DNA from 2 places in the Paraburkholderia sp. D15 genome. Region 1 is predicted to be linked to the other one. Evidence: riboswitches for the same ligand, from Rfam matches in the RefSeq annotation. Region 1 holds a riboswitch; the other holds the start of a gene.
The links. A riboswitch is a leader RNA that binds a small molecule or an ion and turns the genes downstream of it on or off. The one in region 1 is predicted to bind thiamine pyrophosphate.

Region 1 (10,763 bases):
GACGTCGAGCTTGTCGCCGGTTTGCAGCGCGCGCGCCGCATGCTGGGTGCGCGCCACGAAATCGCCGTTCAGCGCGACCGCGAACGGCGGCCGCGCGCCGAACGCGGCGAGCGCATCGGCGACGGTCGCGCCGTCGGGCAACGACAACGGCTTCTGATTGATGTGAATGTCCATGGTGTTCGAATACGGTTCAGTCGATGGCAACAGCGCGCGGTTGCGCGACGTCGCCGGTAACAAGCGGAAAGCCGGGGCAAGCGGCCGGAGCGCGGACGGAACGGCGGGCCAGACCGCCCGCCAGACAGCGATTCGCAACGCTCATGCCGGCTCCCGCGCGGAATCCAGCTGGAACAGTTCGCTCCAGCGTGCGTCGCGTTGCCAGTCGGCGAACGCATCGGCGTCGCCGATACGGCCGTCGAGCAGCGCGGCGGCGAAACGCACGGCTTCATCGGCGACTTCGGGCACGATCATGTAGCCGTGCCGGTACAGGCCGTTCACGCGCAATGTCTGCGCGCCATCCCACAGCAGCGCCGGACGGTGGTCCGGCAAGGTCGGTCGGCACTGCGAATTCAGTTCGAGGATACGAGCCTCGCCGAAGCCGGGATGCACGGAAAACGCCGCGCTCAGCAACTCCAGCGCCGAACGCACGCTGACCGGCGACATATCCTCGCCTTCGACTTCGGTTGCGCCGATCACGTAGAGATCGTCCTGCTTCGGCGCGATATAGAGCGGATAACGCGGATGCAGCAGCCGCACCGGCCGCGTCAGTCCGATCCCCGGCGCGTGCACCCGCGCGACTTCGCCGCGGATGCCGCGCAACGTCGGCAGCACCGGCTTCGCGCCGAGGCCGCGGCAGTCGATCGTGATGCGCGCGGCGGGGGGCGCGCGATCGTCGACGGGCGTGTTCCAGTGGGTGTCGACGCCACGCTCAGCCAGACCAGCGGCCAGCGCGCTCAGCACCTGACGGTTGTCGAGCTGACCTTCGCGCGGCAACAGCCAGCCCCGGCTGAAGCGGCCCGCCAGCGCTGGCTCGGCCGCACCGAGTTCGGCGCCGGCCAGCGTGACGAAACCGCCGTCGAGCAGATCGGCCGGCGCGTTCGAACGCACCCGGCGTTCGAACAACGGCGCCTCGGTGCGATCGGCGTGATGCCAGACCACCAGCGTGCCATTGCGCTGGAAGAAAACCGGCTCAGGCAGTTCGGCCAGCACGTGCGGCCACGTTTCCAGCGAACTCGCGCCGAGCCGCGTGATCAGCAACTCGGCGCTGGCGGCTTCCGCGAGCGGCGCCAGCATCGCGGCGGCCACCCACGCGGCGGCTTGCGAACCGTCGGCAGCGCCGCGCTCGTACAACGCCACGCGGTGCCCTTGCCCAGCGAGACGCCACGCGACCAGACGGCCGCACAGACCGCCGCCGAGCACGGCGAAATCGGGTTGCGAGGAACGGCTCATCGTGCCCCCTCCCCCGCGTGGTCCGCTGCGTGACGATCGATCAACCGCGCGGCCGACCGGTTCGTCATCCCGGTCGGCCGATACGTCAGACAAAAAACTGGCCGAAGCGAACGAAAACGCGCCGCGCCGAGATGGGCGTGACGAAGAGCAAAGCACATAACTGAAGAATTGACGGTCATCGAGTCCTTTCCGTACGGCCGAAAAACGCACGTACCCAGGACGAAACCGGCGGGTGAGGCCGGCCGGGCACGACGCGCATTATGAGGACGCGCGCCACCCCGGCGGGGAATGGAAGACGGGTTGCTTCCGGAAACTTCCCGCGCCGGTATTACCCGGATCGGGTGCAAAGGGTCTCTCTCAGCCTCGCCGCCACGGCATGAAAATCATGCACGCCTGTGGGCAAAGCACCCCTGTTTCGTCGAAGGCCATTAGACCATAAAAGGCGCGGCGCCCGCAAACCAGCGGCCGGCGCGTTTCGCGGATGGTTTGATCCGGCACCGTCTTTTATGTCGCCTATGCGGCCCGCGCCAACGCTCTGGCACAATGCCACGAGCACATGCCGCGGCGGCACGGCGCGGCGCGCGTCACCGGCGCCAATCGCCCGCCCGGCGCCGCGTTTCGCCGGGGCGCTCGAGTCGGGACGGCACGGTCTTCTGGCGCGGATTAATTTTCGCTTAAGGGCCGCGCGCCAGAATCGGACGCTCGCCGGCCCTGCGTTCATCGGGGCCGCCGGCAAGGCATGTAGGCCAGCACTTCACCAGGATGCTCATGACACCGAATACTTCAGCCCGCCCCGTGCTGCCGACGGACGACAAAGTCTCCGCCTGGAGCCTGATCAAACCCTACTGGGTCTCCGAAGAGCGCAACACGGCGTGGGGGTTGCTCATCGCGATCATCGTGATGAATCTGCTCGTGGTGTGGATCAACGTGCGCCTGAACCGCTGGAGCGCCGATTTCTACAACGCGCTGCAAACCAAGAACGTGCACGACTTCCCGCACCTGCTGATGGTGTTCTCGGGACTCGCGTTCGGTTTCATCATCCTGGCGGTGTACGGGCGCTATCTGCGGCAGATGCTCGGCTTCCGCTGGCGTCAATGGCTGACCACCCGCTATCTGAACGAATGGCTGCACGACAGCGCGTTCTACCGGATCGAACGCGACCGGCTCGCCGACAACCCCGACCAGCGGATCAGCGACGACCTGCAATCGTTCGCCACCACGACGCTCTCGCTGACGCTCGACCTGCTGTCCACCGTCGTCACGCTGGTGTCGTTCATCACGATCCTGTGGTCGCTCGCCGGCGCGCTGACCGTCTCGCTCGGCGGCATGCCGGTGCAGATTCCCGGCTACATGGTGTGGGCCGCCGCGCTGTACGCGGTGATCGGCTCGCTGATCATCCAGAAGGTCGGCCATCCGCTCGTGCCGATCAACTACCAGGCGCAGAAGGTGGAGGCGGATTTCCGTTTCGGCCTGATCCGTCTGCGTGAAAACGCCGAGCAGATCGCGTTCTACAACGGCATGGAAACCGAGAAGACGAACGCGCATTCGCTGTTCGGCCGGATTCGCGACAACTGGTGGCAGGTGATGAAGTACACCAAGCGTCTGACCTTCGTGCTCAGCTTCTACGGTCAGATCGCGATCATCTTTCCGCTGGTGGTCGCCGCGCCGCGCTACTTCGCGGGCGCCTTCACATTCGGCGTGCTGATGCAGATTTCCAGTGCCTTCGGCACCGTCAGCGATTCGTTCTCGTGGTTCATCAACAGTTACGGTTCGCTGGTCGAATGGCGCGCCACCGTGAACCGGTTGCGCGAATTCAAGCGCATCGTGCATGCGCCGCGTCTGAAGGAATCGGTGTCGCCGGCCACCTCGCACGGCGGCATCAACCTGCATTTCGTCGATGCCGACAAGCTCACCACCGAAGGCCTCAAGCTCGCGCTGCCGAACGGCAATCCGCTGTCCACCATCCGCGATATCGCCATCACACCCGGTTCGCGCTGGCTGGTACGCGGTCCGTCCGGTTCCGGCAAGAGCACGCTGATGCGCGCGCTGGCCGGCCTGTGGCCGTTCGGCGATGGCTCGATCGACGCGCCGGTCAACGCCCGCATGATGTTCATCCCGCAGGTCAGCTACATGCCGATCGGCACGCTGAAGGCCGCGCTCGCCTATCCGTCCGCCGCCGACACCTACACCGACGACGACTGCCGCGAAGCGCTCGTCACCTGCCATCTGTCGGAATACGCGGACCGTCTGCAGGAATCGGGACATTGGACCCGCATTCTGTCGCCGGGCGAACAGCAACGTCTGGCCGCCGCGCGCGTGTTGCTGCACAAGCCCGACTATCTGTTCCTCGACGAAGCGACCAGCGCGCTCGATTCGGAAAACGAAGCGCGCCTGTATCGCCTGTTCACCGAACGCCTGCCGAAGGCGGCCATCGTCAGCGTCGCGCATCGCGAGGCGCTGGCCGCCTTCCACGACGAAACGCTCGACGTCGAGCGTTCCGGCGAAGCGCTCGCCGCATGAGTGCGCCGGGCCCGGCCTTCGATCGCGTCGTGCTGATCACCGGCGCGGGCTCCGGCATCGGCGCGGCGCTGGCCCGGCGCATTGCCGCGCCGCGCACCGCGTTGATGCTGCACGCGCGCGGCGCCGACGACGCATCCCGTCAACGCCTCGCCCAGGTCGCGACCGATTGCGGCGCGAACGGCGCGCATTGCGAGACGCTGTGTGCCGACCTCGGCGAACGCGGCGCGGCGGACCACGTGGTCCATCGAACGCTCGTCCGTTTCGGCGCGCTCGATCAGCTAGTGGCCAATGCCGGCCACGCGCAGCGCCAGACGCTGCACGCCCTCGACCCCGACACGTTCAACGCCGCGATGGCCGCGATGCCGGCGGCGTTCGCCGCGCTCGTCCAACACGCGGCGCCGGCGCTGGAAACCTCGCAGCGCGGCCGCGTGGTCGCGCTCAGCTCGTTCGTCGCGCACCGGTATCGCGCGGACACGCCGTTCGCCGCGACGGCCGCGGCGAAAGCGGCGCTCGAATCGCTCGCTAAAACGGCGGCCGCCGAACTCGCGCCGCACGGCGTCACCGTGAATTGCGTGGCGCCGGGTTATACCCGTAAAGATCGCGGCCCAAGTGCCGATAATGCGTCGGTATGGCATCACGCGGCGCAGGCGACGCCGCTCGGCCATGTCGCCGAACCGGCCGACGTCGCCGCACTGATCGCCTTCCTGCTGTCCGACGAAGCGCGCCATATCACCGGCCAGGTGATCCACGTCGACGGTGGCCTGACGCTGGGCTGATCGGCCCGCGTTCTGCGTCTCCTCCTCCGCCGCGCCGCAGCGCGCGTCCCGCAACATCCCGAAACACCCGAGAAGAGTTCGAAAGCATTTGCGAAGCCGCCAGGCTGTTCCGTGCTTTGAATGCGCCCGTGTTCGGCGACGATAGTCGTGCCCGGTGCTGACCGACCGCCCTCTTTCGACCGCCATCCGACACCGCCCATGACCTTCATGCCGAGCCTGCGCGCCAGCGCTTTCACGCGAGCCTCACAGGCCACACGCAGCACGTGGCTCGGCGCGCGGCGCCCGTGCTCGCGGCTTGCCGTCGGCGCGCTGCTCGCCGCTGGGCTCAACGGCTGCGCGTGGACGCTGATCTCCGCCGCCGACGCCACCGGTTCGGTGATCCAGGCCGGCTACGCGATCGCCGCCAACTACTCGTCGCCGACCTTCGTCAACGGCCGTCCCGCCGATGTCCGGCACGTCTGCATCGAGGTGAATCAGACGGTGTCGGTCGGCGACTTCGTGCCGGCGCTGCAACTCGCGCTCGACCGGCGCGGCATCCGTTCGGACGTGTTCAATCCGGGCACCTCGCCGGCCGGCTGCGAGGCGCGCCTCGTCTACAACGCCGCGATCGACTACGGCCGCCGCTCGTTCAGTGACGAATCGATCCAGTACCTGTCGATCATCGACCTGACGCTGATCCAGAACGGCCGCATTCTCGTCACCGCGCGCTATCAGACCAGCGGACTCAACACCGACCGTTTCTCGACGGCCTCGACCAAACTCAACGGCTTGATCGAGCGGATGGTGGTCGACCGGACCGACCTCGCGCATCAGCCGATGCAAACCATTCAGACTTCCCAGGCCAATTAGGCCGGCCTGGCCTGGCCGTGCCTTGCCGACTCTTACGCGGGAAAGGATTCGAAAGCGTCGCGCGCTTTGCGTCGTGGATGTCGCTCACTAAGATGGATTGCATGAACCCATCCATTCTGGTCGTCGACGACGACCCCGTCGTACGCGAACTCGTCGGCGACTATCTGCAGGGACGCGGCTTCAAGGTCGCCACACTCGAACACGGTCTGGCGTTGCAGCGCTGCTTGCAGAACGAACGTCCCGCGCTGATCGTGCTCGACATCATGATGCCGGAGCTCGACGGCATCAGCGCATTACGCGCGTTGCGCGTGGCCGGCGACGACATTCCGGTGATTCTGCTGACCGCGCGCGCCGATCCGATCGACCGCGTGATCGGTCTCGAACTTGGCGCGGACGACTATCTCGGCAAGCCCTTCGAACCCAGTGAACTGGTCGCGCGGATTCGCACCGTGTTGCGTCGGCGCGGCACGCTCGCGCCGAGCGCGCCGGAGCAGCGCGCACCGTATCGTTTCGGACGTTACGAGGTGAATTTCCCGGCGCGCGAATTGCGCCGCGAAGGCGAGCGCATCGCGCTGCGTTCAAGCGAATTCGCGATGCTGAAGGTGTTCGTCACGCACGCGATGACCGTGCTCACGCGCGCGCAGTTGCTGGAGAAACTGCACGGCAATAGCGAGGCGCATCGCAACCGCAGTCTGGACGTGTCGATCTGGCGCTTGCGGCGGCTGATCGAAGTGGATCCGTCGGAACCGCGCTACGTGCAGACGGTGTGGGGACGCGGCTACGTGTTCGTGCCGGATGGCGAGATCGGCGCGGGCGAGCGCAGCGAAGGGCCGCTGACGTAGCGGCACGCGCCCGGACCCGGCGGCTCAGAACGTCAGCACGCTCAGAAACATGCGCTGCAGCCAGCCCATCGTCGTCGCATCGGACACCATGCCGACGCCCGCCTGTTCGATGCGCGCGTTGGCGACCTTGCTCGACGCGACGTAATTGCCCGCCTCGATATCCTTCGGATTGACGATGCCCGACAGCCGCAGACGATCGCGGTTGCCGCTCATCGCGATCATCTTCTCGCCCGACACCACCAGGTTGCCGCCGGACAGCGTGCCGATCACCGTCACCGCGAGCGTGCCGGTCATGCCGCTGGTGTCGGTGAGACTGCCCTGGCCTTTGTAGTCGGTGCTCGCCGAGCCGACGTTGAACAGCTTCGCGAGGCGCGCGGCGGCGTTGGTCGATTGATCGGCGGCGGCGGCGGTGATGCTGCTCGAACGGCTTGCCGTCGCATTCGCGCTGTTGCTGCCGCTATACGATTCGGCAAGCCGGATGGTCAGCACGTCGCCGATATGTTGCGCGCGCGGCGTTTCGTACAGCAGCAGCGGCGTGCCCGCCTGGTAGATCGCGCCCTGCGTGTTCACGTTCAGCGGCGCGGACGCGAGCGGCGGCGCCATCGGCGTTTCGACGATCGACGGTTGGCGGCCGCTCGAACACGCGGCGAGGCAAACGGCCGCGCCCAGCGCGACGGTGAGTTGAAGCGCGGTCATGCATCCTCCATGGTTTGATTGGGTTGCGCGGCCCTCGTCCTGCTTGCGGATCGCGTGCATTACCCGGCCTCCGCGCCGCTCGCCTGCCATTGCCGCACGACCGATTTCACCCATGCGTCCGAACCCTTCAGCAGATAGGTGAGCGTGCCGTTGCGCGTGCCCGGCAGGAAACACAAGGTGATCGAACTCACGGCGTTTTCCCACACGTAGGTGGGCAAAGCGCCCGACGCCGTCACGTTGCGGGTGGCCAGGCGCGGCGGCCCGTAGCGGTCGGCGAGCGCATCGCGCAGGTCGTCGGCGGTGATTTCGTCGACGACGAAGGAAATCTCGTAGAGACGCAGCGCATTGTCCGCGTCCATGCGTGCGAAGCGCAGCACGTGCTCCAGCGCGGGCGCGCCGTCCACCACCGCTTGCGACAGCGCCCAGCCGTCGTTGCCGCGATGCGCCCAACGGCACGCCACGGTCAGACTTTCATGCGACTTCAAACGCATGCCCAGGGCGCCCGCCTGCACGTCCGTCTCGCAGATCGGCACGCTGCCGACGGGCGTCGCCCGCACGGTCGAACCGGCGCGGAACTCGTCGAGCGTGATGCCGAGCGAGACGCCTCGGAACGCGAATGGCACGTCTTGCGTGGCTGGACGGCGGCGCGCATCGGTGGTGGTGTCTTTCGAGGCGGCGCTTGCCGCGCTTGCCGCATTCGCATCGCGCGCGACCGGCTGTGCCTGCGCGGCCGGCGCAGCGGCGCACGCAAGTGCGCCTGCCAGAACACACGCGACCACGCAGCCAGGCAGACGGTCACGCAAACTACCGGGCCGCGCCGGCGCGCAGTCAATCCGTTTGAGTGTCATGATTCAGTCGATCGCGGATGAACACATGTCGAACGGGGTGGCCGCGGCATGGCCGACGACCGGGATGATTTTCAGCGTCGCCGAGGTGAGCCGGCACGGCAGCGCGGCGACGGCGCAGCCGCCAAGCGGCAGCAGCGCCGCGCCGAGCGTCAACCACGCGACGACGCGAATGCAGCGGTCAAAAGTTCTCGGGGTCGACACACGGGCCTCGGTGCGTCAGGCTGTGGTGTTGACGTGATGCCCGACGAGTCCGGCCGGCGCTGACGGCAACGCCTCCGCAGCGGCTTCATGCGTGGGCGTGGCGGCGTTGGCGTTAGCCGGTGCGGCGGGTTTGGCCGCGGGCGGCGTCGGCGCCAAAGAAGAAAAACGGGTCGAGCTGAAATTGCTGTGAACGGTCATGATGATGAGCCTCGCGTGGCATCAGGTTTCGATTTCACGCCGCGCGCGGTGGGCCCAAGGCATAGGCTGAATCCGGTGAGCGGCGCAACGTACTGCGTGACGAATCATCACGCCGCGCGGCGCGACGCCAAGCACGAAGCACAGCGCGCTTTCCGGCGGTTCTTTCGAGCCATTTCCAGCGGTTTCCAGCGGTTGCGAGCGGTTCCAACAAAGCGCAAATTCTTTCTTCCGAGGAATTTTTTGGCGATGCGGAACGAATTGAACGGAATTGAACGGCGTGCCGGATTCGCCGATGCACAGACCGCGTGTAATACGCCGCGAGCCTTCAACGACGGGCCTGCCGCGCACACCGGCAAGCGTGCCGCCGGCAGGGGTAAGCATTGGTAAGAAAACACCCGGACGCGCGTTGCGCGCGCCAGTCTAGAATTTCGCCATGAATCCACAGGTCCTTATCGTCGACGACGATCCGGTCGTACGCGATCTGCTATGCAAGTTTCTGCAGTCGAACGGTTTCGACGCGTCGGTGCTGCATGACGGCACGCATTTGCAGCGGCGGCTCGAACGCGAACGGCCGTCGGTCGTCGTGCTCGACATCATGATGCCGAACACCGACGGCCTGCGCGCGCTCACCGCGCTGCGCGCCGCCGGCGACGACATTCCGGTGATCTTCGTGACGGCGCGCGGCACGGTGGCCGACCGCATCGTCGGGCTCTCGCTCGGCGCGGACGACTATCTGACCAAGCCGTTCGATCCGCGCGAACTGCTTGCCCGCATCCATACGGTGCTGCGTCGTCGCGGGCCGTCTACCACCAGCGCGCCGGAAGCGCGCAAGCCCTACCACTTCGGGCCGTTCGAGCTCGATTTCGCGACCCGCTCGCTATCGCGCGACGACACCAAGCTGCCGCTGCGCGACAGCGAATTCGCGCTCCTGAAGATCTTCGTCAATAACCCGTACAAGGTGCTGTCGCGTGTGCTGATTCACGACCTCGTGCATCGCGACAACCTCGCCTTCCGCGACCGCAGTCTCGACGTGCCGATCTGGCGTCTGCGTCGCGTGATCGAGGAAGATCCGTCCAATCCCTGCTACGTGCAGACGGTGCGCGGCAAAGGCTACGTGTTCGTACCCGACGCCGACGGCACGCCGTTCGCCGACGAGGCCGCCTCCAGCGCATGAAAAACCCGCTGAACACGCTGTTCGGCAGAATGGCGTTGCTCTCGACGGCGGTGTTGTTCGCGATTCAGGCCGGCTGGTTCGTGCTGGTGGTGATGCAGCCGCCGCGCCACGAGATCGACGGTTTCGCGCGCGGCATTCTGCTGGTGCTGCAGGCCGTGAACGGCGAGCCGATGAAGGGCGCCGCGCTCGCGCCCGCCATGCGCGTGCACCTGGTGCCGACCTGGAACATGCCGGCGAGCGTGCATCTGCATCCGCCGACGCAGCACCCGCTGATCGAATTGAGCCGGCAGTTGCGCGCCAATCTGCCGCCCGGCACCCAGATTGCCGTCGACGATCTGCGTCCGCCGCAGTTGTGGGTGCTGTTTCCCGGCAAGTCGAACTGGGTGGTCGTGCCGGTCGACGTGCCGCCGCGTCCGCACTTCCTGATCGAAGCCGTGTCGATGCTCGCGGGCGCGCTGATTCTGTCGCTGCTCGCGGTGTGGCAGATGCAGAAGCCGTTGTCCCGGGTTGCCGTCGCGGCCCGCGCGTTCGGTTCGGGCGGCCGCCCGGAGCCCGTGACCGTGCAAGGTCCGCGCGAGTTGCGCGATCTGATCGGCTCGTTCAACGACATGATGCGGCGCCTGAACGAGGCCGGCGACGATCAGGCGGTGATGCTCGCGGGCGTCGCGCACGATCTGAAAGCGCCGCTTACACGACTGAAGCTGCGCGCCAGCGTGCTGGTGGAGGAAAGCGAACGCGCGGGTCTGATTCGCGACGTGGACTCGCTGACCAATATCGTCCAGCAGTTCCTCGAATTCGCGGGCCAGTCCGCCGATGCCGGGCCGCCGGTCGAGGTCGAGGACTTTCTGCGCGAGCAGTTTTCCTCGGGCGACGACAGCGACAACGCGGAACACAGCGAAAGCGCGGATAGCGGCGAGGCGCCGCTCTTCAAACTCGATCTGCGCGCGGGCCCGTCGTTCACCTTGCCGCGCACGCTGCTCGACCGGCTGGTGACGAATCTCGTGGACAACGCGCTCGAACACGGCGCGCCGCCGGTGGAGATCGCCACTGAGCGCATCAATGGCACCAAGGGCGCCGACGGCACCGAGAGCCGTTGGGTCATCAGCGTGCGCGATCACGGCCCAGGCATTCCCGACGACCGCATTGCCGCCGCGATGAAGCCGTTCGTACGGCTCGATGCCGCGCGCGGCGGCGAAGGACATTGCGGATTGGG
Region 2 (10,763 bases), 1.1 Mb from region 1:
TAACCCAGGCGCCGGCGCTGCTCATTTCATGGGCAGAACCCGGTTTTTGCACATGACTCGCCGGGATCGGTAAAATGTTGGGTTGATCCACGGAAACTTGCCGTGGCGTAGCGGAAGGATTCCCTGAACATGACTGATCTTCGTCTTACCAAGCGGTTTGCAGTAATGCTGATGGCAGGCGGTCTGGTCGCCGGCTGCGGCACGTCGTCGCCGACCAAAATCGACTACAAGAGCGACTCGAAATCGAAGCAGGTGTCACTTGCCGTCCCGCCGAACATGATCGATGAGACGGCCGATCAGCGTTCGTTGCCCCCGCAAGGCGGCGAAACGTCGTTGTCCACGCTCCAGCAGGTCCAGGCGCAGGCGCCGTCGGCGAATTCCACGGTGGTCGTGCCGCCGGTCAGCGGCATGCATATCCAGCGCGACGGCACGGAAAGCTGGCTGGTGCTCGACAACAAGACGCCGGATCAGGCATGGGCGCAGATTCGTCGTTTCTGGCAGGAGCAGGGCTTTCTGCTGGTGGTCGACCAGCGCGACAAGGGCGTGATGGAAACCGACTGGAACGAAACCCACGCGCAGATCAACGACGGCTTGATCCGCAACACGCTGTCCAAGGCGATGGGCAACAGCTACGTCGCTTCCGTGCGTAACAAGTACCGCACGCGTCTGGAGGCGGCGCCGAACGGCGGCACGTATGTGTTCGTCAGCGAAAAGGGTTTGCGCGAGGTCGTCACGGGGACGAATAACGATTCGACCAAGTGGGAAGCCAAGCCGAACGATCCAGGTCTGGAACAGGAATATCTGAAGCGTCTGATGGCGGCGCTGGCGCTGGCCAATTCGCGCACGTCGGGCAGCACGCCGGGCGCGGAACTGTCGCCGGCCGGTACGCAAACGGCGCCGAACGCGGCAACCTCGGGCGCCAGGTCGGCGGCAGCGGCGGTTGCGGCTCAGAACGTCGCGTTGTCGGCGCAGCAGCCCATGCCGGACGCGGATTCGTCGGCGGGTACGTCGGCGCAATTCTCGTCGACGGAACTCACGCTGGGCGAGCCGTATGACCGCGCATGGCTGCGCGTGGGCCTCGCGCTCGATCGCAGCAACTTCACCGTCGACGACCGCGATCTGACGCGCGGCCTGTACTTCGTGCGTTACGTCGATCCGAAGGATCTGACTTCGGCGGAACAGGGCTTCTGGAGCCAGGTTTTCCATGGCAAGAAGGAAAAAGTTGCCAAGCAGTATCTCGTGAACGTCCGCGCGGTGACGCCGAATCAGACTCGCGTGGCTGTCGTCACGGACAAGGGCGACATCGACCAGAGCCCGCAGGCCAAGCAGATCATGAGTCTGATGGTCGACCAGCTGCACTGAGCGACATCGCTGCAAGCGCCGCGCAGCAAGCCTTGGCAGGCTGCGCACGCAGAAGCATCAGAAAAAACCGCCCGGTTCACGCCGGGCGGTTTTTTTTTGGACGTTGGGTGCCTGGGCAGCCGTATTGCACGTGTTCATCCGTCGTCGTGCGTGTTCTTCATCGCGAACTCAACTGCGCATGCGTTTTGCTTGGCTCCGCTGTACCGGGATCGACCGGTACTCAACGGGGAGTTGGCCATGTTCGATGTGATTCCTTACTGGATGTGGGCGGCGAGCTTGCTCGTCCTTGCGCTCGTCTGTGGCGCGGCGTTGAATCCACGCGAAGCACGGCCGCCGACCGGACTACGGATGCGGCATGGCGTGGCGCATCACCATCGCCCGAAGGGGCCGTCGTTTTGAGCCGGATCCGCCTGACGTACGTGGCCGGTCCGCGTATGAATCGAACGTATGCGGCCGCCGTGTGCGGCCGCGTGTAACGTGACGTTACCCCGGTGACGTAACTGTCGCCAGCCGCTTCAGCCCCGCCTTTCACCTCGCCGTCTCGCAATAAATATCTATAAAAATCAATTAATTGCGAGATTGTCGCGCGGAAAATCTCAAACTGGCACGCAAGCTGCTTTTAAAGACTCATGGGGCCGGATTGCATGATCCGACGTGAGTTTTCCAATTCAATCCACGGTTCCAGTATGTTCCAGACGATTCCAGCCGCGACCGATGAGTCGCGGTGGCGCCTGATGACGGCTCGCGCATGAGACGCGCGGCCTCGGTGGCCCCGTCGCCTATCCTCGTAGGGCGACGGTTTCGCCCGCACTCCGAAAGAGTGCGGGCTATTTTTTTGCGCGCGAAAAGTGGTGGCGTGGTTTTACGCGGGTCGCCCGCGCGTCAAGTGTCAAGTGCCCGCGCGACGCGTCCCCGTGCCCGGCAGCCGCTTGATCACCCCCGTGGCGAGCGCGGTGCCCACCAGAATCACGCCGCACCCTTCGAGCATGCCCGGCGACACGCTTTCGCCAAGAAACAGCGCGCCCCACAGAATGCCGAAAATCGGAATCACGAACGTCACCGTGATGGCGCGCGCCGGCCCGGCCACCGCGATCAAATGGAAGAACAACATGTACGCGACACCGGTGCAGGCGACGCCGAGCGCGATCACCGCGCCCCACGCATGCAGCGAGATTGGCGCGGCAGGCCAGTAGATCACCGCGAGCGGCAGCAGCACGATGGTGGCGCCGGTCATCGTGCCGGTGGCGACGGTGAGCGCATCGACGCCGGTCAGGTGGCGCTTCGTGTAGTTCGCGGCGATGCCGTACAGCAGCGTTGCGGCGAGCGCGGCGCCGGCGGCCAGCGCGGTGCCGAGCGGCGTCGCGGTCGAACCGTTCGGCGCGGCGATCTGATCCCACACCAGCATCAGCACGCCGAGAAAGCCGATCACGAGGCCAAGCGTGCGCATCCCGCTGAGACGATCGCGCAACCACACGAAACCGACCAGCGCACCCCACAGCGGCGTGCTCGCGTTGATCACCGACGTCACGCCCGCCGACAGCGTCAACTCCGCATAGGCAAACAGACAGAACGGCGCCGCCGAATTGAGGATGCCGACCACCAGCAGCGGAAACGCGCGCGTGCGCAGGATCGTCGCGGATTGCTGCCACGGCCGCCGTGCAATCAGCACGATGGCGAGGAATGCCGCGCCGATGCCGACGCGCAGCGCCATCAGCGGCGCCACGCCGAAATCGGTCACGCCGACCCGGATGAACAGAAACGACGCGCCCCACAGGGCGGCGAGGATCAGCAGTTGGAGGAGGTTTTTGGCTTTCATCGTGGGGGCGCCGCGCGCGGTTGAGTCGAGACGCCCAGGCATCGTAGCAGCGCGGTTCTGCGAAACGTTTCAGCGTGGAATGAAACGGCAAGAACCGGGAGATAAGGGGCGTCTGATAGCCGAGATCGTAAGCGCCGCGGCGGCATCCGCAAAACGAGCAATTCTCACGCTGTTGTGAGAAAAATTACGATGAAAAGCGTTGCCCTGTGGAAAAGGCTCAAGTGGGGCAAGGATCAAGCGTGCGGGGCGTGAATTATTTTGCGGCACGGCGCCGGTTGTCAGTACGGAAACCCGGAGCCGAATGAAAAAAGAGGCACAAGCCAAATGGCCCGTGCCTCTTCATCGGCTCGACAGCAACCCGAACCTGACGCTGTCCGGCAAGCCGAACCCGGGCCAATCCGCTCAGTGCGGAATCATCCCCTGCAACACATTTTGCTGCAGCCACACCAGCAGCCCCAGCAGGACGGTCAACAGAATCGAATGCTTGAACGTCCGCGCGAACACGACGCCTTCCTTGCCTTTGAGTTCGGTGGTCGCCACGCCGGTCGAGATGTTCTGCGGCGAGATCATCTTGCCCATCACGCCGCCCGACGAATTGGTCGCCGCCATCAGCACCGGATTCAGATTCAACTGATGGGCCGCCACCACCTGCAGGTTGCCGAACAGCGCGTTGCCCGACGTATCGCTGCCCGACAGGAACACCGCGACCCAGCCGAGGAACGCCGACACCAGCGGAAAGAACGGCCCGACCGACGCCACGCCGAGCCCGAGCGTATAGGTGAGCCCTGAATAGTTCATCAGATACGCGAGTCCGACGATGGTCGCCACCGTCAGAATGGCGATCCGCGTCTGCACCCACGTATCGGCGATCGCCTTGCCGAATTCGCTCGCGCTGAGTCCGACCACGAATGCCGTGATGACCGCGGCGACCAGGATCGCGGTGCCGGTCGCGAGCGGCTGGAAGTCCCAGACCGCGCCGTATGGCGTGTTGTACAGCGTGATGAAGACTGCCTTGTCGAGACCGGGCCAGGGCACCTTGACGTCACCGATCAGGAAAATTTTCGCCACGGTCCATACGATCACGACCACCGACACGATGATCCACGGATACCAGCCCTGGCCGCCGCCGATCTTGCCGCGCACCTCGTTCACCCGGTCGATGTTGACCGCGAACTTCGGATCGGCGGCCGGCTTCCAGACGCGCAGGAACGCGATCGTCACGATCAGCGACACCATCGACGACAGCACGTCGGTGAGGCTGTAGTTCACGTAGTTCGACGCGACGAACTGGGTGAGCGCGAAGCTGAGCCCGGAGACCAGCAGCACCGGCCACACCCGCAGCATGTTGCGAAAGCCCGCGTACACGCCGATCACGTAGAACGGCAGCAGGAACGCGAAGAACGGCAACTGGCGGCCGACCATCTTCGCGAGCGAATCGGCGGGCAGGTGCGTGACCGCGCCGAGCACGGTGATCGGCACGCCCAGCGCGCCGAACGCGACCGGGGCGGTGTTGAAGATCAGCGTGAAGGTGAGCGCTTCGAGCGTCGGGAAACCGAGCAGGATCAGCAGCGAACTCGTAATGGCGACCGGCGTGCCGAAGCCCGAAATCCCTTCGAGCAATGCGCCGAACGAAAAGCCGATCACCACCAGCACCACGCGCCGGTCGTTCGGCAGGTTGTCGATCATCCACATGCGAAAGGCCGCGAAGCGGCCCGAGCGTTGCGAGATGTTGTAGAGCAGGATCGCCGTGAACACGATCCACATGACCGGCCAGCAGGCGAACACGGCGCCGGCGGCGACCGCGTTCAACGCGAGGCCGACCGGAAACTGCCAGACCAGCACGGCCACGATCAGGCCGGTGATCAAGCCCGCGAGCGACGCCTGCCAGGCCGGCCGGCGCGCCCAGCCCAAGAGGAGCAACACGACGACGATCGGCAGAACGGCGACCAGGAACGACGGCAACAAGGCGTTGCCGACCGGAGTGAGTAGTTGATGAAACATCGCGTCTCCTTCGTTGTTGTTCGGACTCGACGCGGGACTACGCACGACCGGCGCGTCGCGGGGCAGGACGGATGGACATCGGCGGTAGCGGCGGCCCACGGGGACAACACAGGTGGACAGCGACTGCGGACGATGCCGGATGCTTATTTAAACGGGTACTGCGTGTGGTGTTACACAAGCATAGAACCCGGATGGGGGAGGTCAAGAAGGGAAACTACGGGCGAGGGTGGGGCAGAGGTGTGGGCGAGCAACCGAGCGGCGGCAACCGCATGGCGAAGCAACGGTTCTGGAGAGAGGATCGGTAACGAGAGGGGAGACGCAGACGAGGGAGGAACTCAGATAAAGCAAACGCGTGCGAGATGGTATTGAAGGCCACCGTCTTGCACGCGCGTAATACGCAGAAACGCAGAAACGCTGAACGCTCGCGGCGAGCGGGCGCATCAATCGTTCAATGCCAGTGGCCGTGCCCACCCCAACCGCCATGTCCACCCCAGTAGCCGCCGAAGCCGAACCCGATCGACACGGACGGTCCATACCAGCCCGGATAGCCGTAGTAAGCGGGGTAGGCAGGATAAGCCGGCGGCGGATAGTACGCGGGATAAGCCGGCGCCACATAGACCGGAGCGGGCGGAACAGCGGCGGTCGCATAGGTGGCCGGCGGCATCTGCTGAGCCGCCTGAGCCTGAGCTTGCGCCGACGTCTGCGGCGGCATGGGCTGCTGCGCCATCGACGGATCGCCAGAACCGACCTGCACATCCTGTTGCACGGTGCCGGCCGGAACGGTCGCGTAGTACGGGTAGTAACCGTTGGGATAGTAGCCGTAGGGGTAATAGCAACCCGACAGCGTCAGCACACAAGCCGCGCCACCGAGCGCGACCCCCGCGCGCGACATGCGCGAAACACGCAGAACGGACAGGAAGGAAAGACGCGGACGTACAACGCCGCGCGGCAACCGACGGCCAATCGCGGATAAAGCAGACACGCTGGAAAAGGTACTGACGACGCGGGACTTCATGACGCGCTCCTGTTTAAATCGAACGCCGCCCGGGGCGCTGATGCCATGAGCTTACGCTGGCGCGATGTGAGCAGGATTGCAAAACCGTAACGGCTTATTTCACGTCATTGCAGGCCACGTTCGCGACAGCCGGTCGAAGCCGGCGCCGCGAACCATGACTGATCACCTGACTGATCGCCTTACTTGCCAACCTGATTACCGATAATCCCGCCCGCTGCCGCTCCACCCACCGTCGACAGCGCATTGCCGCCGATCGCCGCGCCGGCTGCACCGCCGAGGCCCGCGCCGATCGCGGTATCGCGGCCCTGACGGCTCATGTTGTCACACGCGGTAAGACTCGCGAGCACGGCGACGACGGCGGCGAGCGCGCCAATTTTGCGGATCGATTTCATGATGCTGACTCCAGTGAGTGTGAATTGTCTGTTGGAGAAGGGACGATGAACGACACCCAGTCCTTCCATTCGATGGTAGCCACGCAACCCGTTTCCGGATGTATGCGCTTGTCAACGGACTGTCGGCTTCGTAATCAAATGTTTCCCCTGGTGTGCATCGTGTCAGCATGTCGCGTGCCTGGGTCGCGTCAACGAAAAAGCCCGCCAGTGGCGGGCTTCGATGCTGCGATGCAAGGACATGGCGGAGCGGACGGCGCACGGCGACTAGCCGCCGCGCGCACCGAACCTTACTGATCCGGGCGCCTGAACGCAGGCGCGGATGCGTCGATGCGCCAACGCAGCGGCGCACCATCACACTCACTGACGCTGATAAATCTCCGCGCCCTTCTTCATGAACTCGATCGACTTCACTTCCATGCCTTTCTGCAGCGCTTCGTCGTCGGTGACGCCTTGCTGCGCGGCGAATTCGCGAACGTCCTGCGTGATCTTCATCGAGCAGAAGTGCGGGCCGCACATCGAACAGAAATGCGCGACCTTCGCCGAATCCTTCGGCAGCGTTTCGTCGTGGAATTCGCGCGCCTTGTCCGGATCGAGACCGAGATTGAACTGGTCTTCCCAGCGGAACTCGAAGCGCGCCTTGCTCAACGCGTTGTCGCGCACCTGCGCGCCCGGATGGCCCTTCGCCAGGTCGGCGGCGTGCGCGGCGAGCTTGTAGGTGATGATGCCGGTCTTGACGTCGTCCTTGTTCGGCAAGCCGAGGTGTTCCTTCGGCGTCACGTAGCAGAGCATCGCGGTGCCGAACCAGCCGATCATCGCGGCGCCGATGCCCGACGTGATGTGGTCGTAGCCCGGCGCGATGTCGGTGGTCAACGGTCCCAGCGTGTAGAACGGCGCTTCGTCGCACCATTCCAGCTGCAGGTCCATGTTCTCCTTGATGAGCTGCATCGGCACGTGGCCGGGGCCTTCGATCATCGTCTGCACGTCGTGCTTCCACGCGATCTGCGTGAGCTCGCCGAGCGTCTTCAGTTCGCCGAGCTGCGCTTCGTCGTTGGCGTCGTAGATCGAGCCGGGACGCAGGCCGTCGCCGAGCGAGAAGGCCACGTCATAGGCCTTCATGATTTCGCAGATGTCTTCGAAGTGCTCGTACAGGAAGCTTTCCTTGTGATGCGCGAGACACCACTTCGCCATGATCGAGCCGCCGCGCGACACGATGCCGGTCATCCGCTTCGCGGTCAGCGGCACGTACTGCAGACGCACGCCCGCGTGAATGGTGAAGTAGTCGACGCCTTGCTCGGCCTGTTCGATCAGCGTGTCGCGGAAGATTTCCCACGTCAGGTCCTCGGCCTTGCCGTTGACCTTTTCGAGCGCCTGGTAGATCGGCACCGTGCCGATCGGCACCGGCGAATTGCGGATGATCCACTCGCGCGTTTCGTGAATGTGCTTGCCGGTCGACAGATCCATCACCGTGTCGCCGCCCCAGCGGATCGCCCACGTCATCTTGTCGACTTCCTCGCCGATCGACGAGGTCACCGCCGAATTGCCGATGTTCGCATTCACCTTCACGAGGAAGTTGCGGCCGATGATCATCGGTTCGCTTTCCGGGTGATTGATGTTGTTCGGGATGATCGCGCGGCCGCGCGCCACTTCTTCACGCACGAATTCCGGCGTGATCGCCGTGAGGCCGTTCGGGCCGAACGCGCTCGCGCCGAACGCCTGGCCCGGGTGCTGGCGGCCCATCATCGCCGCGAGCTTTTCGCCGTTGGGGCCGCTGGTCTTCAGGCTTTCCAGGTACTCGGCGCGGCGCTGGTTCTCGCGAATCGCGATGTATTCCATTTCCGGCGTGATGATGCCGCGCTTCGCGTAGTGCATCTGCGAGACGTTCTTGCCGGCGATCGCGCGGCGCGGCGTGCGGTGCAGGCCCTGGAAGCGCAGCTCAGCGGTGGCCGTGTCGGCGGCGCGCTCGCGGCTGAACGTGCTCGACAGACCGGTCAGCGGTTCGGTGTCGCCGCGCTCTTCGATCCAAGCCTGACGCAGCGCGGGCAGACCCGCGCGAATGTCGATCTTCGCGTCCGGATCGGAGTAGGGGCCCGACGTGTCGTAGACATAGACCGGCGGATTCTTCTCGCCGCCGAAGCTGTCCGGCGTGTCGGACTGGGTGATCTCGCGCATCGGCACGCGGATGTCGGCGCGCGAGCCGGTCACGTAGATCTTGCGCGAATTCGGCAGCGGCGCGACGGCGGCTTCGTCGACGTGCGCGTCGGCGGAAAGGAATTTCGGGTTGGCGTTCATGCGTATCTCCATTGTCGACCGAAGATGACGCCGAGCGCCTGACTCCGGTCCCATGCAATTTATTGCGGTCGACCGGAACGGGTGTGGGCATGCGTGCATGTCTTACCCGGTCCCAACGCCGAAGCAATGTGGGGCGGCTAAGCAGGAGACGAAACGGAAGGAGTCGGAGATCGCGAGAAGAGTGAAACGGTAGACCCGGTGCGAAATCCGTACGCTTCCCTGCGCTGGCATTATCCAGATCAGGTTCAAAGGGTATTTCTCACCCACGCAGCACGGACCTCCTACCACCGCGCCACGCAGGACCCCCGCGTTAGCAGCGCACACGATACACCGGCCGGCCGCCGCTTGGCAACCCATCTTAAAAAATCGGATACCGGGTATCAGCGCGCGATCCGTTTCATTTGCGGGCTTGGGTTCGGCCTTACGTTCGGGCTTACGTTCGGCCTTAACTCAGGTCTTACGAAACGAAGTCGTCGGCGGCTTCCGGCTGGAACAGGATCTTTTCCAGCTTCAGCACCTTCTCGGCGCCGCTCGGCGGCGTGAAGCGGATTCGTTCGCCGCGTTTGGCGCCGAGCAGCGCGAGCCCGAGCGGCGAAAACACGTTGAGCCGGCCGCTTGCGAAGTCCGCGTCGGGCGGATAGACGACGGTCCACGTCATCGGCTCGCCGCCGCTCTCGTCGACGAGCAGGGCTTGCGAATTCATCGTCACGACGTTGGCGGGAATCTCGCGCGACGCGACGATCACCGCGCGTTCCAGCACCTGATCGAGCATGTCCTGCAGGCGCGCGTCGGCGCCGGGCGCGGCCGCGTGCTTCTCGAGACGGGCGACATCGAGTTCGGTGAGGTAGCAGGTTTTGGATTTCTTCACGACGGTACTCCAGTGCGATCTGCGGAAAAGAAAAATACGTGCGGATGAGATCGGCCCGGAGCCCGTCTACGCGGCTCGGGGCAAGGGAGCAAGCAGCGTTAGAGCGGGCGCCGGGCGGCGTGAAGCGGGAGCGTTCGGGACTGGACCGTGCGCCGCGGTGCGAAGTCCGCGCGCACGCGCGCGGCCGCGCGGTGGCGCGAACGGGCGTGGGGGCGGGAAGTCGGCGAGCGCATGGGAAGTCGGGCGGTTGTCTGCGGAGGTGGTGGGCATCGCCAGGGCGAACCGGCATGAACCGGCATCAGCCGGGACGAGTCGGGACGAGTCGGGCAAGCGACGACGCGATGCAATTGAAAGGCTGATGTTAGCACGCTGTCGGTGACGCGCCGTCCGGTCGCGCGCGAGACGGCCGCTGCAAAAATTTTCGCGATGGGCTGTCATAAGCCGCCGGGCCGTTCGACAAACGTGCAGATCCTGATGGGAGCACGTCATGCCAACCGCCTTTATCCGCTCGTCCGACGAACGGTCAATGAACCGCTTCACAGCACACCTCGCAGCGCAATTCACCGTGCGCTTTGCCGCGCGCTTCACCACGCGGCTCACCGCGAGCGTCGTCGCGCTGAGTCTCCTCGCGGCCAGCGGCCTCGCCGATGCGGCCGGCGCCGTGTGCCGCGCGCAGAGTCCCGCGCATCGCGTGGCGCTGGTCGAGCTGTACAGCAGCGAAGGCTGCAACAGCTGCCCGCCCGCCGATGCGTGGCTGAGCCAATGGAAAAACAGCGGCGCCTCGCAGGGCATCGTGCCGCTTGCCTTGCATGTCGACTACTGGAATAGCCTCGGCTGGACCGATCGCTTCTCGCAGCATCGCTTCAGCGAACGTCAGCAGACGCTGACCGATCTGGCCGGCGGTCACACCATCTACACGCCCGAAGTGTTCGTGTCGGGTCGCGAGCTGCGCTCGTGGTCGCAACGGGACAGCTTCGAGAGCCGGGTCGGCAAGCTCGTCGCGCAACCGTCGCCGGTGGA

Region 2: another riboswitch for thiamine pyrophosphate. It lies ahead of thiC (phosphomethylpyrimidine synthase ThiC); the one in region 1 lies ahead of LFL96_RS17750 (FAD-dependent oxidoreductase).

The regions. Positions count from the first base shown of each region.
Region 1 is NZ_CP110395.1:4,070,604-4,081,366, forward strand. Features, by position in the region: gene thiS (sulfur carrier protein ThiS) at 1-174, opposite strand, end outside; gene LFL96_RS17750 (FAD-dependent oxidoreductase) at 316-1,446, opposite strand; TPP riboswitch at 1,744-1,868, opposite strand; gene LFL96_RS17755 (ABC transporter ATP-binding protein/permease) at 2,215-3,966, shown strand; gene LFL96_RS17760 (SDR family oxidoreductase) at 3,963-4,742, shown strand; gene LFL96_RS17765 (hypothetical protein) at 4,941-5,591, shown strand; gene LFL96_RS17770 (response regulator) at 5,693-6,433, shown strand; gene LFL96_RS17775 (flagellar basal body L-ring protein FlgH) at 6,458-7,129, opposite strand; gene LFL96_RS17780 (hypothetical protein) at 7,189-7,977, opposite strand; gene LFL96_RS17785 (DUF6726 family protein) at 7,981-8,148, opposite strand; gene LFL96_RS17790 (hypothetical protein) at 8,194-8,376, opposite strand; gene LFL96_RS17795 (hypothetical protein) at 8,398-8,757, opposite strand; gene LFL96_RS17800 (response regulator) at 8,810-9,550, shown strand; gene LFL96_RS17805 (ATP-binding protein) at 9,547-10,763, shown strand, end outside.
Region 2 is NZ_CP110395.1:2,992,985-3,003,747, reverse strand. Features, by position in the region: gene bamC (outer membrane protein assembly factor BamC) at 130-1,362, shown strand; gene LFL96_RS12870 (hypothetical protein) at 1,600-1,761, shown strand; gene LFL96_RS12865 (DMT family transporter) at 2,252-3,178, opposite strand; gene LFL96_RS12860 (L-lactate permease) at 3,581-5,179, opposite strand; gene LFL96_RS12855 (hypothetical protein) at 5,628-6,194, opposite strand; gene LFL96_RS12850 (glycine zipper 2TM domain-containing protein) at 6,374-6,586, opposite strand; gene thiC (phosphomethylpyrimidine synthase ThiC) at 6,944-8,875, opposite strand; TPP riboswitch at 9,074-9,192, opposite strand; gene LFL96_RS12840 (GreA/GreB family elongation factor) at 9,333-9,743, opposite strand; gene LFL96_RS12835 (DUF1223 domain-containing protein) at 10,270-10,763, shown strand, end outside.